DNA from 3 places in the Streptomyces sp. NPDC058751 genome. Region 3 is predicted to be linked to each of the others. Evidence: riboswitches for the same ligand, from Rfam matches in the RefSeq annotation. Region 3 holds a riboswitch; each other region holds the start of a gene.

Region 1 (9,773 bases), on a different contig from region 3:
CCCAGCCGCTGGAGGCGCTGGTCGGCCACGCACTCCAGGTACTGCCGCATCGAGTCCGTGTTCATGCCCGGCAGACCCTCGCCGCACAGGTCACGGCCGAACTGCAGCTCCGCCTCCACGGCCTCGCGCAGCATGGCGGTCACCTGCTCCTGGAGCAGGTCGTCGAAGAGCTCCGGCTCCTCCTTGCGGACGGTGTCGACGACCTCGAAGGCGAAGCTCATGTGCATCGTCTCGTCGCGGAACACCCAGTTGGTGCCCGTCGCCAGGCCGTGCAGCAGGCCCCGGCTGCGGAACCAGTAGACGTACGCGAAGGCTCCGTAGAAGAAGAGCCCCTCGATGCACGCGGCGAAGCAGATCAGGTTCAGCAGGAAACGGCGGCGGTCCGCCTTGCTCTCCAGCCGGTCCAGCTTCTCCACCGAGTCCATCCACTTGAAGCAGAACTGCGCCTTCTCGCGGATGGAGGGGATGTTCTCGACGGCCGCGAAGGCCGCCGCCCGGTCGTCCGGGTCGGGCAGGTAGGTGTCGAGCAGCGTCAGATAGAACTGGACGTGCACGGCCTCCTCGAAGAGCTGACGGCTCAGGTACAGCCGCGCCTCGGGGGAGTTGATGTGCTTGTACAGCGTCAGCACCAGGTTGTTCGCCACGATCGAGTCGCCCGTCGCGAAGAACGCGACCAGCCGGCCGATCATGTGCTGCTCACCGGGCGTCAGCTTCGCGAGGTCGGCGACGTCCGAGTGGAGGTCGACCTCCTCGACGGTCCAGGTGTTCTTGATGGCGTCCCGGTAGCGCTCGTAGAAGTCCGGGTAGCGCATGGGACGCAGGGTGAGTTCGAAGCCCGGGTCCAGGAGGTTTTTCTCGGTGTTCGTGTCGCTCATTACTGGCATGCCTCGCAGGACTCGGGGTTTTCCAGGGAGCAGGCGACGGCGTCGGGGTCGGCCGCCTGCTGGACGGGGATGGTGGTCTCGGGCCGCGCCTGCGCCTGGGCCGCGCGGGCGATGCGGGTCGCCGGGCGCGAACGCAGGTAGTACGTCGTCTTCAGGCCCGCCTTCCAGGCGTACGCGTACATCGAGGAGAGCTTGCCGATGGTCGGCGTCTCCAGGAACAGGTTCAGCGACTGGGCCTGGTCCAGGAACGGGGTGCGGGCGGCGGCCATGTCGATCAGACCGCGCTGCGGGATCTCCCACGCCGTGCGGTACAGGTCGCGGACGTCCTGCGGGACCCAGGTGAAGCCCTGGACCGAGCCGTTGGAGTCGCGCAGCGCCTCACGGGTCTGCGCGTCCCACACGCCGAGCTCCTTCAGCTCCGCCACCAGGTACGAGTTGACCTGGAGGAACTCGCCGGAGAGCGTCTCGCGCTTGAACAGGTTCGACACCTGCGGCTCGATGCACTCGTACACGCCCGCGATGGAGGCGATGGTGGCGGTCGGCGCGATGGCCAGCAGCAGCGAGTTGCGCATGCCGATCTCGGCGATCCGCTCCCGCAGGGCCGCCCAGCGCTCCGGCCAGTTCAGCTCGACGTCGAAGTGGTCCGGGTGCAGCACGCCACGGGCGGTACGGGTCTTCTCCCAGGCCGGGAGCGGTCCGTTGCGCTCGGCGAGGTCCGCGGAGGCCTCGTAGGAGGCGAGCATGATCCGCTCGGCGATCCGGGTGGACAGGGCGCGGGCCTCGGGCGAGTCGAAGGGGATCCGCAGCTTGAAGAAGACGTCCTGAAGACCCATCGCGCCGAGGCCGACCGGACGCCACTTGGCGTTGGAGCGGCCCGCCTGCTCGGTCGGGTAGAAGTTGATGTCCACCACGCGGTCGAGGAAGGTCACCGCGGTGCGCACGGTCTCGTCCAGCCGCTCCCAGTCGATGTCCCCGCCGGTCACGAACGCGCCGAGGTTGACCGAGCCCAGGTTGCAGACCGCCGTCTCCCCGTCGTCCGTGACCTCCAGGATCTCGGTGCACAGGTTCGAGGAGTGGACGGTGTGGCCCGGCTCCGCCGTCTGGTTGGCGGTGCGGTTGGCGGCGTCCTTGAAGGTCATCCAGCCGTTGCCGGTCTGCGCGAGGGTGCGCATCATGCGGCCGTAGAGGTCGCGGGCCGGGATGGTCTTCCTGGCGAGGCCCGCCTCCTCGGCCTTGCGGTAGGCCGCGTCGAACTCCTCGCCCCACAGGTCGACCAGTTCCGGCACGTCGGCGGGGGAGAACAGCGACCAGACGGCGTCCGCGTTCACCCGGCGCATGAACTCGTCCGGGATCCAGTGCGCGAGGTTCAGGTTGTGCGTACGCCGGGCGTCCTCACCGGTGTTGTCCCGCAGCTCCAGGAACTCCTCGATGTCGGAGTGCCAGGTCTCCAGGTAGACCGCCGCCGCGCCCTTGCGCCGGCCGCCCTGGTTCACCGCGGCGACCGAGGCGTCGAGCGTCTTCAGGAACGGGACGATGCCGTTGGAGTGCCCGTTGGTGCCCCGGATCAGCGAACCGCGCGAGCGGATGCGGGAGTACGACAGCCCGATGCCGCCCGCGTGCTTCGACAGCCGCGCCACCTGGTGGTAGCGGTCGTAGATGGAGTCCAGCTCGTCCAGCGGGGAGTCGAGGAGGTAGCAGGACGACATCTGGGGGTGCCGCGTACCGGAGTTGAAGAGCGTGGGGGAGGAGGGGAGGTAGTCGAGGCGGCTCATGAGCCGGTAGAGCGCGGCGACCTCGTCCACCGAGCGGACCGTGTCGTCCTCTGCGAGCCCGGACGCCACCCGGAGCATGAAGTGCTGGGGCGTCTCGACGACCTTGCGGGTGATCGGGTGCCGCAGCAGATAGCGGCTGTGCAGCGTGCGCAGCCCGAAGTAGCCGAAGCGGTCGTCGCCCTCGGCGTCGACCAGCGCGTCGAGGCGGGCCGTGTGCAGCCGCACGAACGCGGCCGTACGGTCGGCGATCAGGCCCTCGCGGTGGCCGACGGCGACCGACTCGGAGAAGGTGGTGACGCCCTGGGAGGCCGCCTCCGCGGCGATCGTGATCGCGAGCAGGCGCGCGGCCAGCCGCGAGTAGGCGGGGTCCTCGGAGATGAGACCCGCGGCCGCCTCGGTGGCCAGTTCGCGCAGCTCGGCCTCGTCGGCGCGGGCGGACCGGCCGCGCAGCGCCGCGGCGGCGACCCGGCCGGGGTCGGCGTCGGGGAGGTCGGCGGTGAGGTCCGTCAGGGTCCGCAGCAGCGCGGTCCCGGGACCGTCGGTCTCCACCGGGGCCTGCTGCGCGGTCACTGAAGCCGGATCGGCTGGCGCGATGGTCACGTGGGCTCTCCTCGCTCGGCACGGGGCCTCGCGGGCGGGCTCGGGGCACACGGGAGCGCTTTCGGGCAGCAGCGCGCCGCGTCCACCGGCCCATTCCGCGAGGCCCGGACGTCGTCGGCACCCGGGCCGGACGGCCGGGGCGCGCTGCCGGCAGGTCCTCGGACTGACGCGGGTGCGGGCACACGCGAACGCGAACACACACAAGTACACCGTTGCGGGACAGTTCCGGATTCGCACCGGATTCCCCTGCGGCGACAGCGACCATGAGCATACATCTTGTGCCGGGCCTCGGGACTGCCCCCACATCTTGTGTCCGCTCGGTGTCCGAGAGCGCTACGGAGTGTGCCGGAGCGTCAACTCGTAGGTGAGCAGCAGGATGTCGTCGAGCTCCGGAAGGGGGTTCCAGTCGCGGCCCGGGGTGCGGGTGAAGCCCACGCGCTCGTAGAGGCGGTGGGCGCTGTGCATGGTGCGCTGGGTGGACAGCACGAGGCGCGCGCAGCCCTCGACGGCCCGCGCCCGGCCGACGCAGGCGCGCACCAGGGCCTCGCCCGCACCCCGGCCGCGCGCCTCCCGCGCGACGGCCAGCATCCGGATCTCCGCCTCCCCGGCGCGCGCGAAGTCGGCCATCGGCCCGGCGTCCGCCACGAAGGTCACGCTGCCGAGCACCCGGTCCCCCTCGACGGCGACCAGCACCTCGGCGACGGCCGCGCGCCCCGCGACGTCCCGCAGCCTCGCGAGGTACGCGTCGCTCTCCCCGAAGTCCAGCAGCCCGTCCCCGAGGTAGGCGCGGGCCGCGATCTCGCCGACGACGGGGTACTCCTCGGGCCGGGCGGGCCGGATGACGATGTCCATGGGGGCGAGTGTGCCCGACCGGCACGGCGACGGGCCGCCGGTTTTCCTCCGACGGCCCGTCACCCCGCCTCCGGGGCAGGTCCCCGCGTCCGGGACGGGTCCCGCGTTCTAGTGGGTCGCGCCCGCCGTGGCCGGCGGGAGCTCGGTGTCGACCCCCGGATCGCCCGCGTCGGCCGTGTAGTCGCCGGGCGAGGTCTCGTCCACGCCCTCCGGGGCCTTGAACGCCCTGAGGACGAAGGTGAGGACGACGGTCACGGCCACGTTCAGGACGAACGCGGTCAGACCGAGGTAGCCGATCTCCCCGATACCGGGAATCTCCTTCGAGTTGCCGCCGAAGTGCTTCTGGGTCGGGGAGGCCACCCCGTAGGCGGCGATCGTGCCGTAGAGCATGCCGACCGCCCAGCCGCCCAGCAGCGCCCAGCGGTGGAACCAGCGGGTGAAGAGACCGCCGACCAGTGAGGGGAACGTCTGCAGGATCCAGATGCCGCCCAGGAGCTGGAAGTTGATCGCGACGGTCTTGTCCATGGTCAGGACGAAGACCAGCGCGCCCACCTTCACCAGCAGCGAGACCAGCTTGGAGACCTGGGTCTCCTGGCGCGGGGTCGCGGCCGGGTTGATGAAGTCCTTGTAGATGTTGCGGGTGAAGAGATTCGCGGCCGCGATCGACATGATGGCCGCCGGTACGAGCGCGCCGATGCCGATGGCGGCGAAGGCGACGCCCGCGAACCAGTCGGGGAACATGTTCTCGAAGAGCTGGGGGATGGCGAGCTGGCCGTTGGTGACCTTCACGCCCGCCGCGATCGCCATGAACCCGAGCAGGGCGAGCAGGCCCAGCATCAGCGAGTACAGCGGCAGGATCGTGGTGTTGCGGCGGATCACCTCCCGGCTGCGGCCGGACAGCGTCGCGGTGACCGAGTGCGGGTACATGAACAGCGCCAGCGCCGAACCGAGCGCGAGCGTGGCGTACGTCCACTGGCCCGCCTCGGCCGGGACGAGCCCGCCGGCGCCCGCCGCCGTGTACTTGGCGCTCGCCGCCTCGAAGATCTCGTCGAAGCCGCCCAGCTTGATCGGGATGTAGATGATCGCCACCGCGATCACGATGTAGATCAGGGTGTCCTTCACGAACGCGATCAGCGCGGGCGCGCGCAGCCCCGAGGAGTAGGTGTACGCCGCCAGCACGCCGAAGGCGATGAGGAGCGGCAGGTCCTTGACGAACCAGTTGGTGCTGTCGCCGCCGCCCACGCCCATCACGTCCAGGACGGCCTGGATGCCGACGAGCTGGAGCGCGATGTACGGCATGGTGGCCAGGATGCCGGTGACGGCCACGGCCAGGGACAGGCCCTTGGAGCCGAAGCGGCCGCGCACGAAGTCGGAGGTCGTCACATAGCCGTGCTTGTGGGAGACCGACCACAGGCGGGGCAGGAAGGTGAAGATCAGCGGATAGACCAGGATCGTGTACGGCACGGCGAAGAAGCCGGCCGCGCCCGCCGCGTAGATCGCCGCGGGCACGGCGACGAAGGTGTACGCCGTGTAGAGGTCGCCGCCGAGCAGGAACCAGGTCACCCAGGTCCCGAAGGACCGTCCGCCCAGGCCCCATTCGTCGAGGGTGTGCTCGTCGGCGGCCCTGCGCCAGCGGGCGGCCAGGAAGCCCATGACCGTGACGGCCACGAAGAAGAAGACGAAGACGCCGAGCGCGACGCCGTTCACACCGTCCTTCACGCTTCCGCACCCCCCTTCACCGAGGCGCGGGCGCGCTGGTCACGCCGCCAGAGCTGGTACGCGACCACCGTCAGCAGCGTGGAGAGGGGTACCCACAGCAGTTGGTACCAGTAGAAGAACGGGATGCCGATGAACGCCGGGTCGGTCTTCGTGTAGGAGCCGACCCACAACATCGCCACGAAGGGCGCGATCAGGCATAAGGCGATCACCGCACGAACCGGTGTCACCACCGGTGGTTTCACTTCGGGCAGGTCTGACATCGGGCGACTCCGTCCCCTCGTAGATCACCTGGGTAACGCGCGCAGGCAATCTAGGGGACGGTCCGGCTTTAGGGAACCACCCCTGCGGGGACGGCGGACGGGGAGCGTTCGTGCCCGGGCGCACGCGCCCCCGGGCAGGAGTGCGACCCTCGGGGTACGGCTCAGTCCTGCGGGCGCTTGAGGCGGGCGACGAACTTGTACCGGTCGCCCCGGTACACCGAGCGCACCCACTCCACCGGTTCGCCCTGCCGGTCGATCGAGTGGCGGGAGAGCATCAGCATGGGCAGGCCCACGTCGGTGCCGAGCAGTCCGGCCTCGCGCGGGGTCGCCAGCGAGGTCTCGATGGTCTCCTCCGCCTCGGCGAGGTGGACGTCGTACACCTCGGCCAGCGCGGTGTAGAGAGAGGTGTACTTGACCAGCGACCTGCGCAGGGCGGGGAAACGCTTGGCGGACAGGTGCGTCGTCTCGATGGCCATGGGCTCGCCGCTCGCGAGGCGCAGCCGCTCGATCCGCAGCACCCGCCCGCCCGCGGAGATGTCGAGCAGGCCGGCGAGGGCGTCGTCCGCCGTGATGTAGCCGATGTCCAGGAGCTGCGAGGTCGGTTCGAGGCCCTGGGCGCGCATGTCCTCGGTGTACGAGGTCAGTTGGAGCGCCTGGGAGACCTTCGGCTTGGCGACGAAGGTGCCCTTGCCCTGGATGCGTTCGAGCCGCCCCTCGACGACCAGCTCCTGGAGGGCCTGCCGCACCGTGGTGCGCGAGGTGTCGAACTCGGCGGCGAGGGTCCGCTCCGGCGGTACCGGGGTGCCCGGCGGGAGCGTCTCCGTCATGTCGAGCAGGTGCTTCTTGAGACGGTAGTACTTGGGCACGCGCGCGGTACGGATGGGCGCCCCACCCTCGTTCTCCGCACTGCTGACGTCGGTGCTCATGCTCTGCCTTCCCGGCTCCGGATGCCGAAGCGACCGCCATGTCGTCGGCCGCGGCTCACATCGTGGCACGGCTCGTTGTGCGGGTGTCCCCCGCACGCTCAGTGATCCCCTCTATATACCGTTGGTGTACCCGTTGGTCTAGTCCATAGTGCGCAGACGGTGTCCCGGATCCGGCCCGGAGAGGGCCGTGGCGGTTCCTCCGCAGGCCGCGAACAGGTCCGTGATTTGTGCCGCTTGGCTACTTAAAGGTCCTTGCATATGTAGGTCCCATAACGGCCGTCTGGACGGGCTTACACACCCTTGACACCCCCTTAGGTCTAGGCCAAGCTCCGGGTACTGGTCTACACCATTGGTCCAGTCCCGGCCCCACGGGCGGTACACGGCGTATGTCACCGCGGGGGAGCAGGGGGGTTTGTGGCATCCCTGAGGAGGGTGGCGTGAAGCGCAAGCTGATAGCCGCGATCGGTATCGCGGGCATGATCTTCTCCGTCGCGGCGTGCGGCAACGAGGACAAGGCCGGGGGGTCGGACAAGGGCGCGGACGCCAAGGAGCTGACGGTCTGGCTCACGGTCGACGCCCAGAACAACTGGCCCGAGCTGGTCAAGCAGGCCGACGCGGCGATCGTGGCGAAGCACCCCGGCATCAAGATCAAGCACGAGTACTACGGCTGGCCGGACAAGAACACCAAGCTCGACGCCGTCCTCGCCACCGACAAGGCGCCGGACGTGGTCGAGATGGGCAACACCGAGATGCTCGGCTACATGGTCAAGGGCGCCTTCGCTCCCCTCGACGCCTCGAAGTTCGAGAACTCGGCCGCCTGGCTCGACGGCCTCAAGGAGTCCGTGACCTACGACGGCAAGACCTACGGCGTGCCGTACTACGCCGGTGGCCGCGTCGGCAACTGGCGCAAGGACCTCGCCGCCTCGGCCGGGGTGAAGGCCACGCCGAAGACGTACAAGGAGCTCACCGCCGCTCTGGACAAGATCCAGAAGAAGCAGGGCGCCAAGTTCAGCGCCTGGTACCAGCCCACCCGCGACTGGTACGCGGCCATGTCCTTCGTCTACGACGCCGGCGGCTCCATCGCGAAGCAGGAGGGCGGCACCTGGAAGGCCACCCTCTCCTCGCCCGAGTCGGTCAAGGGCCTCACCGAGTTCAAGAACGTCGTCGACAAGTACATGCACGGCGACAAGACCAAGGACGAGTCCGACCGCTACATCGTCTACGGCCAGGGCAAGTCCGGCATGATCTTCGGTGCCGCCTGGGAGGGCGCGACCGCCGAGGACCCGAAGAGCGACAAGACCGGCAAGCTCAAGGGCAACCTCGAGAACTTCGTGATGCCCGGCCCGTCCGGCAAGAACCTCCCGGTCTTCCTGGGCGGCTCCGACCTCGCCGTCCCGGTGAAGTCGAAGGCGCAGGCCGTCGCCGCCGAGTGGATCAACGCGTTCACCGGCGCCAAGGGCCAGCAGGGCCTGATGGGCAAGGGCAACCTGCCCAACAACAAGACCGACCTGGTCAAGCTGCAGAGCGACCCGAAGACGGCCGTCCCGGCCACCGCGGCCGAGTCGAGCTGGTTCGTCCCGATGGCGCCGGGCTGGGGCCAGGTCGAGAAGGCCCAGGTCCTGCAGACCATGCTGCAGAACATCGGCACCGGCAAGAAGTCCGTCGCGGACGCCGCGAAGGAAGCGGACGCCGCGATCGACAAGGTCATCAACACCAAGTGACCTGAGCGCGGGGCCCCGTCGGTCCTCCGTCACGGAGGCGCGGGGCCCTGCCTCCCGTACGGCCCGGCCCGGGGCCCGCCCCGGCGCCCCGCCGTACGGGACCTTCGCTTCCGTACGACCTGAGGGACCGCTGAGGAGCGCGCGATGAGTGCCGCAGACACGACCACCCCCGTCAAGGTGCCGCCCCCGCGGCAGGCACCACCACCGGCCGTCGCGAAGACACCACGCCCCCGGCGGACCTCGGGCGCGGCGGCGGTCCCCTGGGCCCTGCTCGCCCCCTGCCTGCTGGTCCTCGCGCTGGTCCTCGGCTACCCGCTGGTGCGCCTGGTCACGCTCTCCTTCCAGAAGTTCGGGCAGTCCCAGCTCTGGGGCTTCCAGCCGGCCGAGTCGGTCGGCTTCGACAACTTCGCGAAGGTGCTCTCGGACGACGAGTTCTGGGCCGTGGTCGTCCGGACCGTCCTCTTCGCCGGCGGGGCCGTCGTCTTCACGATGGTCACCGGCATGCTGATCGCGCTGCTCCTCCAGCGGGTGTCCGGCTGGGTGAAGACGCTGATCAACATCGTGCTGGTGGCCAGCTGGGGCATGCCCATCATCGTGGCCACCACCGTCTTCAAGTGGCTCTTCGACTCCGACTACGGCGTCTTCAACGCGCTGCTCAGCAAGCTCCCCGGCGTCGACATGATCGGCCACAACTGGTTCGCCAGCGGGACGCAGGGCCTGTGCGTGATCATGCTCCTGGTCGTCTGGGGCGCGGTGCCCTTCGTGGTCATCACGCTCAGCGCGGGACTCACCCAGGTCCCCGCCGAGCTGGAGGAGGCCGCACGGCTCGACGGCGCGGGTTCCTGGGGCGTCTTCCGGCACGTCACCCTGCCGATCCTCAAGCCCATCATCGTCATGCTGACGACCCTCTCCGTCATCTGGGACATGGGCGTCTTCCCGCAGGTCTTCGTCATGCGGGGCGGCCACCCCGAGGCGGAGTTCCAGCTCCTCACCACGTACTCCTACGACCGCGCCTTCGTCGTCAACGACTACGCGCAGG
Region 2 (9,773 bases), on a different contig from region 3:
GCGGGCCAGCTCGATGCGGCGGCGCTGACCGCCGGAGAGCGTGTGCAGGGGCTGGCCGAGCACGCGGTCGGGCAGGTTGAGCGCGGCGGCGATGGTCGCGGCCTCGGCCTCGGCGGAGTACCCGCCCTTGGTGAGGAACTCCGTCTCCTGGCGCTCGTACTGGCGCAGGGCCTTCTCGCGGGTGGCGCCGGAGCCGTTGGCGATGCGCTGTTCGTTCTCGCGCATCTTGCGGATCAGCACGTCCAGGCCGCGGGCCGACAGGACGCGGTCGCGGGCGAGGACGTCGAGGTCGCCGGTGCGCGGGTCCTGCGGGAGGTAGCCGACCTCGCCGGAGCGGGCGACGGTTCCGCCGGCGGGCTGGCCCTCGCCCGCGAGCACCTTGGTCAGGGTCGTCTTGCCCGCGCCGTTGCGGCCGACCAGGCCGATGCGGTCGCCCTTGGTGATGCGGAAGGTGGCGGACTCGATGAGGATGCGGGCGCCGGCGCGCAGCTCGATACCGGAGGCGGAGATCACGGTCAGACTCCAGAGCGGGATTGATGGCGGGGTGGACGGCCGAGGACGTTCACGCCGTCTAATGCGCGAGGAGTATGGCCATGGGCCAAGTCTAACGGGGCGGTGCAAGCACTTTTCCGGTGTGCGGACGTCCGGCACTGTGACGCTCGCCCCCTCGCGGGATGCGCCGGACGTCCGGATCACGCGGTCCGGCGGCCGGGGGCGTTGTCAGTGGCCGGTGCCAGACTGGGCAGCGGATCGGAATCCGGCGGTTCACGACGAGACGGAGTGATCGGCATGGCCGGCACGAACGAGCGTCCCAGCATCTACCCCTCCGTGCTGTACGGCGACGCGAAGGCGGCGATCAGACAGCTCACGGAGGCCTTCGGCTTCACCGAACTGGCCGTCTACGAAGGGGAGGACGGCTCGGTGACGCACGCCGAGCTGGTGCAGGGCAACGGCGCGGTGATGCTCGGTTCCAAGGGCCGCGGCGGCCGCTTCGACGAGGCGATGAAGAGCGCCGGCCCGTGCGGGGTGTACGTCGTCGTGGACGACGTCGACGCGCACCACCGGCGGGCCGTGGAGCACGGCGCGGAGATCCTGATGGCCCCGACCGACCAGGACTACGGCTCACGGGACTACATGGCCCGCGACCTGGAGGGCAACATCTGGAGCTTCGGCACCTACGCCCCGGAGATAGGCGGGTAGCACCGCTCCGGGACGGAGTTCCGGGGCCGGCCCGCAGGGGCCGGCCCTCGGCGGGTCCCGGCCGGGCCGGTCAGCTCCCTCCGGTGTGCACCTGGAAGGCGGCCCTGCGTACGGCCTTGGCGAGCGCCGGGTCCGGGTGGGCGGCGGCGAGCGCGACCAGCACCTGCACCGTGCGCGGGTGCCCGACCGAGCGCACCTCGTCGAGCAGCGCGGGCACGGTGGGCTGCACCGCGGACTCCAGGTGGCGGACCAGGAGCGGGGCCTCGCCGTGGTCGGCGACGGCGGCCGCGGTGTCGACCCACAGCCAGGTGGACTCGGCGCGGGTGAGGACCTCGTGGGCGTCCTCGGGGTCGTAGCCGTCGTGCTCGGCGAGCCACAGCAGGGCGTAGGGCCGCAGCGGGGTCTCCTCGACCACGGCGCGGACGTCCGGTTCCGCGGGGGCACCGACCACGCGCAGCGCCTCGAAGGCGAGACCGCGGGTGAGGGCGTCCTCGCCGCGGGCCGCCCCGATGAGTTCGGTGACGGCGGCGCCGACCGGGCGGGCGGCGAGCCAGGCGCGGTACTCGGCGCGGGCGGCGTTGGGGCGGAGCTGGGCGCAGCCGCGGAGCATGTCCTCGGCGGACTGCTCGATGTTGCCGGCCGGGCTCTGCGCGGCGACGCAGATCTGCTCCAGCTTGACCCAGACCGCCCAGCTGCCGAGCGCGGTGAGGGTGGCCTGTCCCTCTCCGTAGGTCAGTGCGCCGACGGAGGCGAGGGCCTGGAGGGCCCAGTCGAGGAGGGGGGCGAGGGGGGCGTCCGGGACCTCGGCGGGTTCCGGGGCGGGCTCGGCCGCGGGCTCGGGGCCGTAGGAGATCTCGCAGCGCTCGGTGCGCAGTTCCGTGACGCGCTGCCCGAGGAGGTCGAGGAGCTGGTCCACGGGGACGGGCCCGGCGGAGAGCTGGAGGAAGGAGAGCACCTGGGGCATCGCGGAGACGACCTCGGCGACGGACGCGGGCGCGTGGTCCACCGGCTCGGGGTAGGCGAGGGACCAGGCGTCGAAGAGGGCGACCCAGCCGCGCAGGACGGCGGTGTCGTCGCGGTTCCAGGCCCGCAGCCGCCATCCCGGGCGGGCGTCGTCGCCGTGCACCTCGATGAGGCCGGCCAGACGTGCGGTGTCCCAGTCGGCGCGGACCTGGACCGTGGTCAGCCCGAGGTCCGAGGCGGCCCGTTCGGCGGTGGCGTCGGAGAGGGTGCCCTTGCCGTCGGGGTTCGCGTCGTCGCGTCCCGGGCGCAGGGCCGCGTCGGCCCAGCGCGCCACGCGGGCCGCGTCGGACAGGCCGGTACGCGCCATGCGGGCGAGTTCCGCGGGTGGCGGTGTGCCTTCCGGGGGCCGCGGCGCGGGGCGGCGGGTGCGGCGCTGGGCGACCGCTCGGGGAGCGGTCGCGAGGGACCGGGGGCTGACGAGTCGGAGCCTGGAGTCGCGCGGGTTACGGGACGTCACGGGTGCAGTCTTGCGGTTGACAGTCCGAAAACCCAAACGGAATGCCGTCGCAGGCCACGGGGGCGGTGGGAGCGGGACCCTCCCCGGGGGCCCGGCGCGCGGGAACGAGTGCCGCGCGGAGTTGTCCGGGGCCGAACCGGAAGCACGCCTTCGTGACCGGAAGCACACCGTCGCGTCGGCCGCGGCGCTCACATCAAGGGGGTGAGGAAGCGTCGCAGGGCTTCTTCGTAGGCCGCCGGGTCGGCGTTCCACATGGCGCCGTGGGGGGCGTCCGGGACGGTGTGCAGGGTGACCAGGTCGGGCCGGCTCCCGGCGAGGCGCCGGGAGGCGCCCCAGGGGGCGATGGTGTCGTCGGGGCCGTGCACCAGCAGGGTCGGCACCTTGACCTGGTCGGGGTGGGAGGCGTGCGCGATGCGGTCCCCGCGCACGCCGGTGCGGCCCTGGGCGGCGCGCACCGCGAGCGGCAGCATGAAGCCCGGGGTGTGACGGGCGCCGGCGAGGGCGCGCAGCGTGGTCTCCCAGTCGAGGACCGGCGAGTCCAGGACGAGTCCGGAGATCCGCTCGCGCAGCGCGGAGTGGGCGGCGGCGCGCAGGGCCATCGTGGCGCCGGTCGACCAGCCGTACAGGACGACCCGCTCGGCGCCGAACCGCACGGCGTACCGGATGGCCGCGTCGAGGTCGCGCCACTCGGTCTCGCCGAGGTGGTTCAGGCCGTCCGGCGGGCGGGGTGCGCCGAGGTCGCCCCGGTAGGCGAGGTCGAGGACGGGGAAGTGCCGGCCGTTCAGGAACTCCATCAGGTTCATGGGGTGTTCCCGGGTGGTGCCCAGGCCGTGCACGGTGATGATCCAGGTGTCGCGGACGGCGGGGACGAACCAGGCGGGCAGGGCGCCGAGTTCTCCGGGCACGTCGACGTCGGCGTGTTCGAGTCCGAGGGCGGCCCCGGGGTCGCCGACGTACAGGTTCGGGGTGAGCCACACCTTGTCGCCGGGTTCCAGGGACCCGTGCGTGACGCGTTCCAGGCTGCGCACGACGGTGTCGGCGGTGTGGGGCACGGACTCCAGGAGGGGGCCGACGACCGCGTGGGAGCCGTCGCCCGCGAGTCCGTAGGTTCCCGGGCGCCGGGACGCGAGGGCCCGGGTGAGGGTGATGCCGCCCGCCGTCGTGGCGTGCACGGTGAGCCGGGGCTCGGTGGGCAGCGGCTTGCCGGGCCTCGTCTTCAGCGCGGCGTCGCTGGCGAACCGGCCCGCCGCCACGGAGGCCGCGCCCGCGGCTATGGCTACGGTGACGGCCGTTGCCGTGGCTCTCAGAGTGCGCACCCGACCAGTCTCCCGGCGGAGTCGGCCATCGGCCAGCGGGGGCGCTTGCAGGAGTGACGGAGGGCGCCCGCAGGGCTCCGGCGCCGGGGCGGTGAGGGGCGGGGGTGCCGCCCCGGCGCGGACGGGGTCACCCCTGCTGGCCGTACCCCCGCAGCCGCTCCCCCGCCTCCTCCAGCTGGTCCGGTGAGAGCAGGACGGGCGTGAGGCCCGGGACCGAGGAGGACAGGAGCCAGACGCGGCACATCCATTCGAGCTGGGCCGTGCGGTCGTACGCCTGGTCCAGCGATGCCCCGTGGGCGATGGTGCCGTGGTTGCGGAGGAGGCAGGCGGTGCGGCCGGCCAGTGCGCGCAGGGTGTGCTCGGCCAGTTCCGGGGTGCCGTAGGCCGCGTAGGGGGCGACGCGGACGGGGCCGCCGAGGGCCGCCGCCATGTAGTGGACGAGCGGGAGTTCGGGGACGAGGAGCGAGACGGCCGTCGCGTGCGGCGCGTGGGTGTGGACGACGGCCCGCGCCTCGGTCGCGCGGTACACCGCGAGGTGCATCGGCAGTTCGCTGGTCGGGCGCAGCGGACCGAGCAGCTGCCGGCCGTCGAGGCCGACGCCGGTGATGTCATCGGGCGTCAGCCGGTCGTAGGGCACGCCCGTGGGCGTGACGAGGACGGTGTCGCCGACCCGGACCGAGACGTTGCCGGACGTGCCGACGACCAGTCCGTCGGCGACCGTGCGCCGGGCCGTGGAGACCAGTTCGTCCCAGGCCCGCCGGAGGGCGTCCGACGCGTCCGGGCCGTCGCACCCCTCGGCCCCGTCGCACCGGTCACGTCCGTCGCGCTCCCCGGTCCCGACGCGCCCGTCGGGGACCCCGGTCCCGTCGGGGTCCCCCGGCGTCCGTGCGCGCTCGTGCCCGTCCCGTGCCTCCCGGTACCGCTCAGTCATGACGCGATCCTGCCAGCCACCGCGTCGCACGCACCCTGCGCGAGCGCGCTCCGGGGGCGGCTCCGGGCCTCCAAGAGCCCATGGTTGTATGTGATTTGCATCACATCGCACTTCCGAGGCGCCGGCGTCGCCCCGTCCGGACATTTACCGCGGATCACACCCCGTGATCAGCCCATTACGGCCGAACCGGCACTCGACCACCACCCTGGAGGCGCCCGTTCCGCGCCCTCCGACGGCGTGACGACCGCTACGGCCTGCGGGTGACGGGGATCTCACCTTTCAAACCCCCCTCGACCCGAGCGGTCCACCCGGGGCATCATCCCCAAGCGGAGTATGGAATTCCGCATCCGTTCGAGCCCGCCGGACCTCCCGCCGACACAAGCGGAATGGCGATCCGCTGTTCGGGACACCACGAAGTCCGACCCAGTTCACCTTCCGTTCACCCAGGCTGCCTACGTTCCACCTGCCACTGACGTCCAACAGAAGCCTGGGTAAATGGAACACATCACGCTCCTCCTCGGAATCGTGATCGTCACCGCTCTCGTGTTCGATTTCACGAACGGTTTCCACGACACCGCCAACGCGATGGCCACCACCATCTCGACCGGCGCACTCAAGCCCAAGGTCGCGGTGGCCATGTCCGCCGCCCTCAACCTTGTCGGCGCCTTCCTCTCCGTCGAGGTCGCCAACACGATCTCCAAAGGCCTCGTCGACGAGACCGGCATCCGACCAGAGGTGATCTTCGCCGCGCTCGTCGGCGCGATCCTCTGGAACCTGGTGACATGGCTCGTCGGACTCCCGTCCAGTTCCTCGCACGCCCTCATGGGCGGCCTGGTCGGCGCCACCATCGCCTCCGCCGGCGTCGGCGCGGTGCACGGGGACGTCCTGGTCGGCAAGGTGCTCCTGCCCGCCGTCGTGGCACCGGTCGTCGCCGGCCTGGCCGCCATGGTCGCCACCCGGCTGTCGTACAAGCTCAACAGCGGCGCCGAGACCAACGCCACCAAGAAGGGCTACCGCGCGGGCCAGATCGCCTCCGCCGGCCTGGTCTCGCTGGCCCACGGCACCAACGACGCGCAGAAGACGATGGGCATCATCACCCTGGCCCTGGTCGCCGGTGGCGCCGTCGCTCCCGACTCCGACCCGCCGGTCTGGGTCATCCTCTCCGCCGGTATCGCCATCGCGCTCGGCACCTACCTGGGCGGCTGGCGCATCATCCGCACGATGGGCAAGGGCCTGACCGACCTCCAGCCGCAGCAGGGCTTCGCCGCCCAGACCAGCGCGGCCACCGTCATCCTGGCCTCCTCGAACCTCGGTTTCTCCCTCTCCACCACGCACTCGGTCTCCGGTGCCGTGATGGGCGCGGGTCTCGGCCGCAAGGGCGGTGTGGTCCGCTGGTCCACCGCGACCCGCATGGCCGTCGCCTGGGTCCTCACCCTGCCCGCCGCCGCCCTGGTCGGCGCGCTCGCCGAATGGGTGACCGGTTTCGGCGCCTGGGGCACCACTCTGGTCGCCGTCTTCCTGGTCGGTTCCAGCTTCGCGATCTGGCGGCGCTCGCGCCACGAGGTCGTCGACCACACCAACGTGAACGACGACGAGGAGCCCGCCGGTGTGGTGACGCAGGCCATCGCCGCCGTCGCCCCGCCCCCGGTCGGCACGGTGACCGAAGGCCTCACGGCCACCATCCCGGCTCCGGTCGAGGCCGCGGTGAACCAGCCGGCGCAGTCCCGAGTGGCCTGAGAAACCGAAGGAAGAAACAGCATGCACATCGACTGGTCAGCCCTCGGGTCCGTCTTCGGGGTCACCCTCGGAGTGAGCGTCGCCCTCGTCGCCCTCTTCACCCTCGGCGTCGCCGGCCTCTCCAAGAAGGAGTCCGCCCAGGGCGGTTCCGCGGTCGCGGCGGCCACCGGCGCGTACGTCTGCTTCGCGGCCTGCGCCGCGGCGGTGGCGTACGGCATCTCCCTGATCGTCATGAAGTAGCCCGGCACCGGCGGCCCGGAACCGGGCCGCCCGGAGCGGTACCGCGCGTGGGGCGCGGGACGGAACACCGTCCCGCGCCCCACGCGTATGTGGGCCTGCGCACACTGTCCCTCCGCAGGTCAAGAGCCAGTTGACGGCCGTTCACACCCCGTGGTGGACTGCCGGAGCCAAGTACGGCGGCATGAGAGGAAGCCGGTGAGAATCCGGCGCGGTCCCGCCACTGTCATCGGGGAAGGAACTCCCCGGGAGCCAGGAACTCTCACCGCCGGTCTCGTCGAACCAGGGCGTGGACACCCTGAGTGAGGACATATAGCCATGCGCGGCTGCCCGTTGCCCGTTCCGCCAAGTACGAGGGTTCCGCTCCACCCCACGGCCGGCTGACCCCGTGCGTGCCGATCGCGTCTTCGCGTACGGCGCCGCCGCCGGCCTCCTCGGCGACCTGCTGCTCGGCGATCCCCGCCGGGGGCATCCGGTCGCCGCTTTCGGGCGGGCCGCCGCGGCCGTGGAGCGGACACTGTGGCGGGACCACCGCGGGTGGGGCGCGCTGCACACGGCCGTCTGCGTCGGCGGCGCCACCGGACTCGCCGCGCTCGCGAGCCGTCGCGTCCGCACCTCGCCCGCCGCGTCCGTCGCGCTGACCGCCGCCGCCACCTGGGCCGTCGTCGGGGGAACCTCCCTCGGCCGCGAGGCACGGGCGATCGGCGGCGCGCTCGCGGCCGGTGACCTCGGCGTGGCCCGGGAGCGGCTGCCGCACCTGTGCGGACGCGACCCGCAGGCTCTGGACGCCGACGGCGTCGCGCGCGCCGTCGTCGAGTCCGTCGCCGAGAACACCTCCGACGCCGTCGTCGGCGCCCTGGTCTGGGGCGCCGTCGGCGGTGTGCCCGGGCTCGTCGCCTTCCGCGCGGTCAACACGCTCGACGCCATGGTCGGGCACAAGTCCCCCCGCCACCGGCGCTACGGCTGGGCCTCCGCCCGGCTCGACGACCTCGCCGGCTGGCCGGGAGCCCGGCTGACCGCCGTCCTCGCCGCCGTGGCCGGACCCGACCCGCGCGGTGCCGTGCGCGCCTGGCGCGCGGACGCCCGCGAGCACCCGAGCCCCAACGCCGGGCCCGTGGAGGCCTCGTTCGCGGGCGCGCTCGGTGTGCGGCTCGGCGGCACCCTCTCGTACGGCGGACGGGTCGAGCACCGGCCCGTGCTCAACGGCGCGGGGCGCGCCGTCCACGTCCGGGACATCGAACGGGCCGTACGGCTCTCGCGGCGCGTCGGCTGGCTCGCGCTCGGCGTGAGCGCCGCCGGAGGGGCTCTGCTCTCCGGGGCCGGACGGGCTCTGCTCTCCACGACCGGACGGATTTCGTCCACCAGGAAGGGGCACACCGCATGAGCGGCGGGCTGCTGATCGCCGGGACCACCTCCGACGCGGGCAAGAGCGTCGTGACCGCCGGGATCTGCCGGTGGCTGGTGCGCCAGGGCGTCAAGGTGGCGCCCTTCAAGGCGCAGAACATGTCCCTGAACTCGTTCGTGACGCGTGAGGGCGCGGAGATCGGGCGGGCGCAGGCGATGCAGGCGCAGGCCGCCCGGGTGGAGCCGACCGCGCTGATGAATCCCGTGCTGCTGAAGCCGGGCGGGGACCGCACCAGCCAGGTCGTCCTGATGGGCAGGCCGGTGGGCGAGATGAGCGCGCGCGGGTTCTTCGGAACGGCCGGGCCCGCGGAGCAGTCGCCGTCGGCCGCCGGGGAAGGACCGCACGGGGGGCACCGGGAAGCGCTCCTGGCGACCGTCCTCGACTGCCTGGCGCAGTTGCGGGGCACGTATGACGCGGTGATCTGTGAAGGGGCCGGCAGCCCGGCCGAGATCAACCTGCGGCGCACCGACATCGTGAACATGGGGGTGGCGCGGAACGCGGGACTTCCGGTGCTCGTCGTCGGCGACATCGACCGGGGCGGGGTGTTCGCCTCGTTCTTCGGGACGGTCGCGCTGCTGTCGCCCGAGGACCAGGCCCTCGTCGCCGGGTTCCTCGTGAACAAGTTCCGCGGTGACGTGAGTCTGCTGGAGCCCGGCCTCGACATGCTGCACGGCCTCACCGGGCGGCACACGTACGGTGTCCTGCCCTTTCAGCACGGGCTCGGCATCGACGAGGAGGACGGCCTGCGCGTCTCGCTGCGCGGGGCCGTCCGCGAGTCGGCGGTCTCCTCCCCCGTCGGCGAGGACGTCCTGCGGGTCGCGGTCTGCGCGGTCCCGCTGATGTCCAACTTCACCGACGTGGACGCGCTGGCCGCCGAACCGGGCGTCGTCGTGCGGTTCGTGGACCGCGCCGAGGAACTGGCCGACGCGGACCTGGTCGTCGTGCCCGGGACCCGGGGCACGGTCGGCGCGCTGCGGTGGCTGCGCGAGCGCGGCCTCGCGGACGCCATCGCGCGCCGGGCCGCCGAGGGGCGGCCCGTCCTCGGCGTCTGCGGCGGTTACCAGCTCCTCGGCGAGCACATCGAGGACGAGGTCGAGTCCCGCGCCGGCCATGTCGACGGGCTCGGACTGCTGCCCGTGCGCGTGCGGTTCGCGCGGGAGAAGACCCTGGCACGGCCGGTCGGCACGGCCCTCGGCGAGCACGTCGAGGGGTACGAGATCCACCACGGCGTCGCCGAGGTGACCGGCGGCGACCCGTTCATGTCCGACGCCGCGGGCCGGGGCCTGGACGGCTGCCGGGTCGGCTCCGTCTGGGGCACGCACTGGCACGGATCGCTGGAGTCGGACGGTTTCCGGCGGGCCTTCCTGCGCGAGGTGGCCGCCGCCGCGGGCCGCCGCTTCGTGCCGGCCCCCGACACGTCGTTCGCGGCGCTGCGCGAGGAGCAGCTCGACCGGCTCGGCGACCTGA
Region 3 (9,773 bases):
GCAGCGGGAGGGTCCTGCGCACGACCGCCCCGAAGCGGCGCAGCCTGCGCTCGTCCCGGTCGCTCCACGCCAGGCCGAGCCGCTCCCGTGCCACGGGCGGCAGCAGTCCGGTCGTGACGAAGACGTTCAACCGCGACAGCGGCGGGCGCAGCAGGGGCCAGAGGCGGCGGAGCAGGGCGGGCGATCCGTCCGGCGGTGCGACGGGGCGGTGCGGGTCGAGGAGTTCCCGGACGACGGCCGTCGCCTCCAGTTCGTCGCGGACCATCGCGTCGAAGTACTGCCAGAACGCCTCCGGTGTGGGGGGCATGTCGCGGCGGTGTATGCCGAGTATGTCACCGAGCTGAAGGAGTTCCTCGTAGAGGCGGTGCTGCTCGTCCTCGTCCAGGGGACGGGAGAGGTAGTCCGCCGCCCGCAGGAAGACCGGGTAGGCGGTGGCGTGGACCCAGGCGTAGTAGGCCGGGGTCAGGGCGTGGTAGGCACGGCCGTTGTGGTCCGTGCCCGAGATCGACTTGTGCAGGCGCCGCAGCCGCCGTCCCTCCTCCAGGGCCTGCTCGCCGCCGTAGACCCACAGTTGCAGCGAGTGCAGCGAGCGTCGCGCGCGGCCCCAGGGGTCGGTGCGGAAGACCGAGTGGTCGTCGACGCCGGCACCGACGGCCGGGTGCGCGACCTGGAGCACCAGGGCGGCGGGCAGGGCGAACAGCATCCGTACGTCACCCGCGAGGTCCCACAGAAGAGAGCCCGGTGCGAACGGGACCGGTTCGGGCGGGGGCGTTCGAGTCGAGCCCCCGGGTCCGGACGTCTCCGACAGACCTGGCATGGTGCCCCCGTCCCCCGTTCCGTCCGGAGCGTCGACGTCCCCGGTGGACGGGCGAATAGCTTTCGTGGCTTCGACGCTCTCGACGATACGCCCCGCGTGTTCCGCCCTTTCGGCGGAGTCCGGCTCCGGGTCCCCTTCGTCGGCCGCCGGCACGGAACGCTCAGTCCTCGGCCGGCATCACCCGGGTCACCTTGCCCTTCAGGTCGGCGTCCAGATAGCCGGTGACGTGGTCGTCGGCGAGATAGACGGCCAGTCCCAGCGGGGTGTCGAACGTGTCGTCGGCGGGGCGGACCAGGACGTAACGCATCGTCGGCCGCTGTACGTTCAGGTCCTTCTCCGCCCGCTTCAGCAGGGCGGGAAGGACGTCCCAGTCGAAGTCGTCGAGACCGAAGGGGCGGTCGCCGCCGATGATGGCGCTGCTGATGATGCCCTTCTCGACGCCCCGGCCCGGGCGGTAGGTGTAGCTGTCGTACTTGGTGTCGCTGCCCTTGACCATGATGTCGGCGGAGACGTACGTCGGGTAGACGGTGAGGTCGCACGCCCGGTCCGTGCCGGTCGCGGCCTTGATCTCCTTCACCGCCTTCCGGATGCCGTCGGGGGTGAGCAGATCCGTCTTCGTGTCGGCCTGGGCCGCCGGGGCCGAGCGGGACGGTGTGGAAGCGGGGTCCGTCGTCCTGGTCGAGGTCGCGTCGGAGGAACCGGTGGGCTTACCGCTGTCCTTGTCGCCCCCGTCCGGCAGCTGGGTCCACACCAGGACTCCCGCCAGCACGGTCCCGACGACGGACGAGGCGATCGCCGTCCGCCTCTTCGCGCGGGCGCCCGGCCGCACCGGGGTCGGCCGTGTGGGGCCCGCCGGGTAGGGAGTCGGCGGGCCGAAGCCCGAGGCCGGTCCGAAGCCGGAAGGAGGTCCGAAACCGGCGGGCGGCCCGAAGCCGGCCGGCGGTCCGGACCCGGCCGGTGCGGAGGGTACGGGCGTCGGACCCGGCGGAGGCGCCAGCCTGTACGACGTGGCCCCGTCCGCCCCGGCGGGAGCACTTCCCGCCGGGGCACCGCCCTCGATCGCCTCGGCGAGCAGCCGGTCCGCGGTCCGCGCGTCCGCCCGGTCGGCCGGGTCCTTGACGAGCACCGCGTTCAGGAACCCGGTCAGTACTCCGGCCCGGGAGGGTGGCGGAAGCTGCTCGCTCAGCATCGCCGCGAGCGTCGCGAGGGTGGTTCCCCGGCGCAGCGGGTGGTGCCCCTCGACGGCGACGTACAGCATCATCGCCAGCGACCACAGGTCGGAGCCCGGGTCGCCCTCGCCTCCGGAGATGCGCTCGGGTGCCATGTAGTCGGGCGTGCCGATGATGGACCCGGTCGCGGTCAGGGCGGTCGAGTCCCTGATGGTCGCGATGCCGAAGTCGGTGAGGACCGGACGTCCGTCGGGCCGCAGCAGCACGTTGGCGGGTTTCACGTCCCGGTGCTGGATGCCTGCGTCGTGAGCGGCCCGTAGCGCGGCCAGGACCTCGCGCCCCAGCCGGGCGGCGTCGGCGGGTGCCATCGGCCCCTTCTCCAGCCGGTCCTGGAGCGATCCGCCGGTCACCAGTTCCATGACGAGCCACGGGTAGGTGTGCTCCCCGCCGTCCACCACGTGGTGGATGGTCACCACATTGGGGTGATCGACGCGAGCGAGCGCCCGTGCCTCGCGCAGCACCCGGGCCCGGAGCATCGCCGCTCCCTGCGGGTCGTACTCGGCGAGACCCGGATCGGGCGGCCGTACCTCCTTGAGCGCCACGGCCCGGTCGAGGACCAGATCGCGTGCACGCCACACCGTGCCCATGCCACCGCCACCGAGCCGCGCCTCCAGCTCGAAGCGCCCCTCTATGACCCGTCTGCCGGAATCACCCTCGTTCATGGCCGGAAGCCTACGAGATGGCGCTGACACGACCCCACGCAGGTGACCACAACACCCCGGTCCGCTATGTCTCCAGCGTCACCCACGTCCCCGACGCCGCCGAGCGTGTCATCGCGTCCAGTGCCGTCGCGCTGCGGACCGCGTCGGTCAGGGTGGCTCCGTACGGTCTGTCGTCGGCGATGGAACGCAGGAAGGCGTGCACCTCGATGACCTTGAGGTCGTCGTAGCCCATGCTGTTCGCCGCGCCCGGCTGGAAGGCCGCGTAGTCGCCGGCACCCGGACCGACGTACACGGTGCTGACCGGCTGGTCCTGGTACGACGTCCCCCGGCTGACGCCGAGTTCGCCCATCCGGCGGAAGTCCCAGAACAGCGCGCCCTCGGTGCCGTGGATCTCGAACCCGTAGCTGTTCTGCTCGCCCACCGAGACCCGGCACGCCTCCAGGACGCCGCGCGCACCGGAGGCGAAGCGCAGCAGGCAGCTGACGTAGTCCTCGTTCTCCACGGCGGCCGGCTCGCCGCCCGCGGCGCGCGTGTGACCCGCTGTCGCGCCGGCCGGGCGGGCCCGCAGCGGCACGAAGACCGCGGTGTCCGCCGTCAGCGCCTCGATCTCGCCCACCAGGAAACGGGCCAGGTCGACACCGTGCGAGGCCAGGTCGCCGAGGACGCCGCTGCCGCCCCGCTCCCGCTCGTAACGCCACGTCAGCGCGCCCTCCGGATGGGCCGCGTAGTCACTGAAGAGGCGGACGCGCACGTGTGTCACGTCACCGATGCCGCCGGAGGCGATCAGCTCGCGGGCCGCCACGACGGCGGGAGCTCCCCGGTAGTTGAAGCCGACCGCGCCCCGGACCCCGGCCTCGGCCACCGCGTCCGACACCGCCCGGGCGTCGTCGGCGGTCAGTCCCACCGGCTTCTCGATCCAGATGTGCTTGCCGGCCGCGGCCATGGCCACGCCGATCTCCCGGTGCAGGAAGTTCGGCGCGGTGACGCTCACGGCCTCGATGCGCGGATCGGCCGCGATCTCCCGCCAGTCACGGACGGCGGTGGCGAAGCCGTACCGCGCGGCGGCCTCCTCGGCCCGGCCGGGCACGTCGTCGGCGACGGCGACCGGTTCGGGGCGCAGGGCGAGTTCCGGGAAGTGGTGGAGAACGCGGGCGTACGCCTGCGTGTGCACCCGCCCCATCCAGCCGAACCCCACGACAGCGACACCGAGCACCCGCATCACGACCGCCCTCCTCAGCACCGGATCGCCACCGACCCGGTCCGGGACCAGGCTAATGCGCACAGGACGCGCCAATCGGCACAAGCCGCCTTCAGTGGGCGAGCGGTGCCCGCTGTTCCAGGATCCGCAGTGCCCGTTCGGCCCACTCGATGATCGCCTGCTCGAACGCGCGGCCGCCCATCAGCGTGAGATACGGGCCCACGCGCTCCGCCCCGGCCAGGTACTCGTCCTCGGTGCGCCCGTCGAGCAGGCGGGCGCCGATCCGCTCGTAGTGCGCCAGCTTGGCGCGCGACCACTCCAGCCGCTCGGCGATCGCCACCCGGACGGCGTCGGCGTCCCCCATGTCGAGCGCGTACACCTTGACCATCAGCTCGTCGCGGATCGCGGTGGGCTTCGCGGGCCCCGAGGTGAAGGACGCCAGCGCTTCGAGCCCCGCCGTGGTCAGCGAGAAGAGCCGCTTGTTGGGCCGGCGCTCCTGCTGCACCACCCGGGCCTCGATCAGCCCCTCGGACTCCATCCGGTCCAGTTCCCGGTAGAGCTGCTGCGGGGTCGCCATCCAGAAGTTGGCCACCGAGGCGTCGAACCCCTTGGCCAGGTCGTAGCCCGACGCCTCGCCCTCCAGGAGCGAGGCCAGTACCGCGTTGCGCAATGCCATCCCGCAAGGCTAGACGGCCCCCGCCCGCAGGACTAATCTTATCTGCACCTAATCAATTAATTGAGTAAGAAGGGTGGGCGCAAATGAACGCCTTCCGCAAGGCCGTGGAAGCCGGGGACCTCGACGCGGTCGAGGAGCTGCTGGCCGACGACGTCGTGTTCACCAGCCCCGTCGCCTTCAAGCCGTACCCGGGCAAGCCGATCACCGCCGCCATCCTGCGCGGCGTCTGGCGCGTCTTCAGCGACTTCCGCTACGTCCGTGAGATCGCCGGGGCCGACGGCCGCGACCACGCGCTGGTCTTCACGGCCAAGGTGGGCGACAAGGAGATCAACGGCTGCGACTTCCTGCACTTCGACGAGGAGGGGCGCATCGACGAACTCATGGTGATGGTGCGCCCGTTGTCCGCGGCGCAGGCGCTCTCCGAGGCCATGGGGGCGCAGTTCGAGCGGATCTCCCGGGAAGCGGCCGGCGCGTGAAGGCGCGGCCCCGAGCCGTTTGAACCGACTTCCTCCGGCTACACGCCTGTTGTGACGACGACGCCTTCACAGCAGGAGCTCTTCCGGTACCTGGAGGACCGCTTCGAGTGTGCCCGGGCCTGTGCCGAATGCGCCAGGACCGCCACGCTGCGCGCGAGCCTCATGGATCCCGACGGGCCGAAGCGGCAGGAGACGGCGCGGCGTTCGGGCATCCTCTGCGCGGAGGTCTGCGAGGCGACCTGCCATGTGCTGTCCCGTCATCCCGGGCTGAGCGACCGGGAGCTCCGCGTCCGGCTGGAGTGGTGCCGGGACGTCTGCCTGGAGTGTGCCGCGGCCTTCGACGGGTGTCCCGGGGCGGAGGCCGCCGCGCAGGTCTGCCGTGAATGCGCCCGCGCTTGCGCGGACTTCGTCGCCACGCTGCGGTGAAGCCCCGAGCGGTCCGGATCGAGCGGCCCGGATCGAGCCGCCCGGATCGGGTCACCCGGATCGATCCGTCCGGATCGGGTCGCCCCGGTGAGCGGTGAGCGGTGAGCGGTGGGCGGTGAGCGGTGGGCGGTGAGCGGCGAGCGGTCGGGCCGGTCAGGCCGGTCAGGCGAGCGGGCGTCCGGCGCGGACGTTCCAGCGGCCCGCGCGCCCGCTCAGCTCCGTGACGGTGAGCGGTGGCACGTCCACGCGCCAGAACGCCTGCTCCGGCGCCCCCAGCACCCGCACCACCAGGGCCCGTACGACCTCGGGCTCCACCACGGCGACGGTCCGGCCGCCGAAACCGGCCGCCGCGTCCAGGTGTTCGGCCACCCGGTCGCAGAACGCCCGCACCGACTCCCCGTCGTGCGGTGCCGACTCCGGATCGGCGAGCCAGCGCGCCACCGCCTCCGGCTCCTGCGCGCTCACCTCGGCCAGCGTCGCCCCGTGCCAGCGGCCCACGTCGAGAGGCGCCAACTCCGGCGCCTCGAGCGCGCCTTCCAGTCCGAGCGCCGCCGCCGTCTGCCGGCACCGCACGGTGGGGGAGACCCACAGGCGCCCGCCCGCCGGAACGCCGCCCGCGTCGGCCGCCGACCGCGCGGCCCGCAGGCCCGAGGCGTCCACCGGACTCCCGTCGTCGAAGCGGGCCTCTCGCAGCGCCTCGCTGGTCGCCGCGGAGATCAAGGTCACTCGGCTGGTCATGCCATCACTCTCATGTGTCGTGGACCCGGGCCGTGTTCCACGTTCCGGGCCCGTGCCTCGTCCGTCGTCCGTGACCCTGGGGCGCACGGAGTGCCGGAGTGCGCGCCCTTGGCCGGACCGCCGGCTTCGCGGTACGGTCACATGGATATTGACGACGGTTCGGCGGAAGCCCGGTGGAAATCCGGCACGGTCGCGCCACTGTAAGCCCGACGCACGCCACTCCGGCCGGGGGTGACGGAAGCGGGCGAGTCAGACCCGTGGCCGTCGTCCTGTGCACCACCGAGATGGGACGCGAGTTCCCCAGGAGGTTCTGCCCCATGGCGCAGTCCGTCGTCCAGCCGACCGTCACGCCCGCCGCCGTTCCCGAGAAGCTGCCGATCGGCGCGATCGCCCCCTGGGCGGCGTTCTTCGGCATCCTGATGCTGGTCCTGCTCTACTTCGTCGGCGCCGAACAGGGCGCCACCGCCCTCGTCTCCGGCGAGAACGTCCACGAATGGGTCCACGACGCCCGGCACCTGCTCGGGTTCCCCTGCCACTGACCGCGCCGGGGAACGTACGAGCCGCGACATCCGGCGGCCGGGAAACCGGCCGGCACGAGGGGGCGGTGCCCGGGAGACCGGTCACCGCCCCCTCGCGTGCGCCCGCACCCCACACCTCGCACCTTGCACCACGTACCTCGGCCCCGGTGTCCTTCCCGGTGCCGGCGTCATCGGCATTCCCAATTTCTGGAACACGTTCTACGGTGTGCGCCGTCAGGTCGGGCCCGGAGGCAGGAGGCGCCGTGCATCTCGAATACACGCCGGAGCAGCAGCGGCTGCGGACCGAACTTCGTCTCTACTTCGCCGAGTTGGTACCGGACAACGCCTACGCGCGCTACGCGGACCCGGCGGCGCAGAAGCGCTTCTACCGTGAGACGATCCGACGCCTCGGCGCGGACGGCTGGCTCGGGGTCGGCTGGCCCGAGGAGTACGGCGGGCGGGGGCTGACCCCGATGGAGCAGTTCATCTTCTTCGACGAGGCGGCCCAGGCCGGGGTGCCGCTGCCGCTGATGGCGCTCAACACCGTAGGGCCGACGATCATGCGGTTCGGTACGGAGGAGCAGAAGTCGTACTTCCTGCCGAGGATCCTCTCCGGCGAGATCGACTTCGCGATCGGCTACAGCGAACCCGGCGCCGGGACCGACCTCGCCGCGCTCCGGACCAGGGCCGTGCGGGAGGGCGACGAGGAGACCGGCCACTACACGGTCGACGGCCAGAAGATCTGGACGACCAACGGCGACACGGCCGACTGGGTGTGGCTCGCGGTCCGCACCGATCCGGACGCCCCGCCGCACAAGGGCATCACCATGCTCCTCGTACCGACCTCCGACCCCGGCTATTCGTGCACGGTCATCAACACGCTCGCCTCGCACGACACCACCGCCAGCTACTACGAGAACATCCGCGTCCCCGCCACCCGCCGGGTCGGCGGGGAGAACGAGGGCTGGCGGCTGATCACCAACCAGCTCAACCACGAGCGCGTCACCCTCGCCGCGCACGGCACCATGGCCATCCGCGCCCTGCACGACGTCCAGCGCTGGGCGACGGAGACCAAGCTCGCCGACGTCCCCCAGCCTTCGGCCGGGAGGTGCCCCCATCGCGTCGTCGACCTCCCCTGGGTGCGCCGCCTCCTCGCGCGCACGCACACCAGGCTGGACGCCATGAAACTCCTCAACTGGCGCATGGTGAACGCCGTCCAGGAGGGCACGCTCACCCCGCAGGACGCCTCCGCCGTCAAGGTGTACGGCTCCGAGGCGCGCCGGGACGCGTACGCCTGGCTGATGGAGATCGTCGCGGCCCCCGGTGCCCTCAAGGAGGGCTCCGCGGGCGCCGTCCTGCACGGCGAGCTCGAACGCGGCTACCGCTCGGCCGTGATCTTCACCTTCGGCGGCGGCAACAACGAGATCCAGCGGGAGATCATCTCGTGGATCGGCCTGGGGATGCCCCGGGTCCGGCGTTAGGGCCTGTGACCACAGACGTTAGTTGTCACATACCGAGGATAGTTGGCACCATGATCAATTGAGCTCTCCGGTGCGTTCCAGGCCTCGCTGGTCAGGTCTCGATGTCCACCTTGATCCGCAAGTGAGTCGCGCCGATCTCGCGCAGCAGGTGGTGCTCCACCAAGTGTTTGGAGACATCGGCGCGGAGCGGGTTCAGTTCCGTGCTCAGGGCTTCGCGGTCGGTCATGCTGGCGTCCAGCCGAGTGATCAAGGCAGCGGAATCCGCAGGTACCACCAACGAAGTTCGGTCTTTGAGATCTGGCGGGTGTTCTCGAGGAAGGCCGCCTCTCGTACGGGAGGCGGCCCGGAGCCAGGTCAGTAGTGAGTCTCTGCCGACGACCGGCGGGCGCGTCGGTGCTGCGGCCTCACGAAAGCCTTACCCCTGTCCTAGCGCGGTCCCCCGGCCACGGGTGACGTGGCGGGCCCAGGTTCCCGGTCCCTCGCTGTGGCCTGCTGGGGTACCTCAACTGCTTCTGGTTGCAGTGGCGATGTCCCGAAGAAGGCCTGGAAGACGGTGTCGAATTCGCAGGCCGTCGAATCCTTGAAGGCAGGCAGCCCACGGATGGCGTCGGCTGTCGTGTAGCGCTCACAGAAGGTACGGGCCCGGTCGTTCTTGTTGCTCGACTCGTTGACCTGGAGTTCGGGATAGTAGGCCTCGATCGCCCCACGCTCCCAGACATAGATGTCTTCGTGGCGAAGCATCTGCAGCAGTTCCAGTTTCATCTTCTCCAGCTCCGGGTCCCGGGCCTCTTCGAGGATCCGTCGGGCAGTGCCGGTGGTGGAGCGGGCGAAGAACGCTTTCACCGCTGTGTCTACTTCTTCGAACCCGCACAGGCCTTGTGCGTGCTCTTCGCTCTTGAGCTGTGCGTAGTCCCACAGAGCGCGTGCGCTACCGCTCTTGCTCAAGCTTTTGAGGGTGCTGGCGGAGACCTGCACGTCCTCGTCCTTCACCAGTTCGTTGACCTTGGAGACGACCCGGTCACGCAGCTGACGGGACTCGTCACTTGCGCCAAGTTTGTCGAACCCGTCGAGTACCGCGTCCAGGTCCGCGACGACCGCGACGCTCATCTCGAAGCGCTGGAAGAAGCTGCGGTACCGCTCGATGCTGCCTTTGCCTTCGACCTTGGCGATTGCAGCACCGTGCTTGTCGAAGTCCCACTGCGGGCTGAGGGTGCGCGCGATGTGAGGGATGAGAGTGCGGTCGCTCGGGCCTTCCACGAGGAGCACAGAGGTGGCGAAGAATGCTGCTTCGTTGTTCTCGTGGGTGATGATCTCGAACTGATCCCGGGCGTCCATGTCGGACAGGTCGATCACACAGGTTCGGCTGGCCGGCGGCTCCAGTGTATGGTCCTTGATGACCTTCACGAAGGTGCCGGTCGCCCCGGGCGCGCAGAAGGCCGAGGAGTGTGTGCTGACCAGCACGTCGTTGTAGCCGGAGAAGACGGTCAGGGCTTCGAAGAGCTTGCGCTGTGCTTGCGGATGGAGAAACACCTCAGGCTCCTCGAACAGCAGC

What was found. A riboswitch is a leader RNA that binds a small molecule or an ion and turns the genes downstream of it on or off. The one in region 3 is predicted to bind cobalamin.
Region 1: another riboswitch for cobalamin. It lies ahead of ACFW6B_RS33180 (ribonucleoside-diphosphate reductase subunit alpha); the one in region 3 lies ahead of ACFW6B_RS34360 (CbtB-domain containing protein).
Region 2: another riboswitch for cobalamin. It lies ahead of ACFW6B_RS19795 (cobalamin biosynthesis protein); the one in region 3 lies ahead of ACFW6B_RS34360 (CbtB-domain containing protein).

The regions. Positions count from the first base shown of each region.
Region 1 is NZ_JBHYPZ010000046.1:41,795-51,567, forward strand. It holds gene ACFW6B_RS33175 (ribonucleotide-diphosphate reductase subunit beta) at 1-875, opposite strand, end outside; gene ACFW6B_RS33180 (ribonucleoside-diphosphate reductase subunit alpha) at 875-3,256, opposite strand; cobalamin riboswitch at 3,388-3,537, opposite strand; gene ACFW6B_RS33185 (GNAT family N-acetyltransferase) at 3,590-4,108, opposite strand; gene mctP (monocarboxylate uptake permease MctP) at 4,217-5,827, opposite strand; gene ACFW6B_RS33195 (DUF3311 domain-containing protein) at 5,824-6,087, opposite strand; gene ACFW6B_RS33200 (GntR family transcriptional regulator) at 6,249-7,013, opposite strand; gene ACFW6B_RS33205 (extracellular solute-binding protein) at 7,451-8,734, shown strand; gene ACFW6B_RS33210 (carbohydrate ABC transporter permease) at 8,879-9,773, shown strand, end outside.
Region 2 is NZ_JBHYPZ010000020.1:54,682-64,454, forward strand. It holds gene ACFW6B_RS19760 (ABC-F family ATP-binding cassette domain-containing protein) at 1-513, opposite strand, end outside; gene ACFW6B_RS19765 (VOC family protein) at 790-1,200, shown strand; gene ACFW6B_RS19770 (hypothetical protein) at 1,271-2,680, opposite strand; gene ACFW6B_RS19775 (alpha/beta hydrolase family protein) at 2,869-3,996, opposite strand; gene ACFW6B_RS19780 (class II aldolase/adducin family protein) at 4,124-4,927, opposite strand; gene ACFW6B_RS19785 (anion permease) at 5,423-6,664, shown strand; gene ACFW6B_RS19790 (hypothetical protein) at 6,686-6,904, shown strand; cobalamin riboswitch at 7,041-7,184, shown strand; gene ACFW6B_RS19795 (cobalamin biosynthesis protein) at 7,290-8,285, shown strand; gene ACFW6B_RS19800 (cobyric acid synthase) at 8,282-9,773, shown strand, end outside.
Region 3 is NZ_JBHYPZ010000050.1:1,840-11,612, forward strand. It holds gene ACFW6B_RS34325 (oxygenase MpaB family protein) at 1-817, opposite strand, end outside; gene ACFW6B_RS34330 (protein kinase) at 978-2,708, opposite strand; gene ACFW6B_RS34335 (Gfo/Idh/MocA family protein) at 2,773-3,930, opposite strand; gene ACFW6B_RS34340 (PadR family transcriptional regulator) at 4,019-4,582, opposite strand; gene ACFW6B_RS34345 (nuclear transport factor 2 family protein) at 4,666-5,058, shown strand; gene ACFW6B_RS34350 (ferredoxin) at 5,110-5,484, shown strand; gene ACFW6B_RS34355 (histidine phosphatase family protein) at 5,647-6,222, opposite strand; cobalamin riboswitch at 6,361-6,503, shown strand; gene ACFW6B_RS34360 (CbtB-domain containing protein) at 6,540-6,761, shown strand; gene ACFW6B_RS34365 (acyl-CoA dehydrogenase family protein) at 7,004-8,221, shown strand; gene ACFW6B_RS34370 (hypothetical protein) at 8,313-8,447, opposite strand; gene ACFW6B_RS34375 (ATP-dependent endonuclease) at 8,648-9,773, opposite strand, start outside.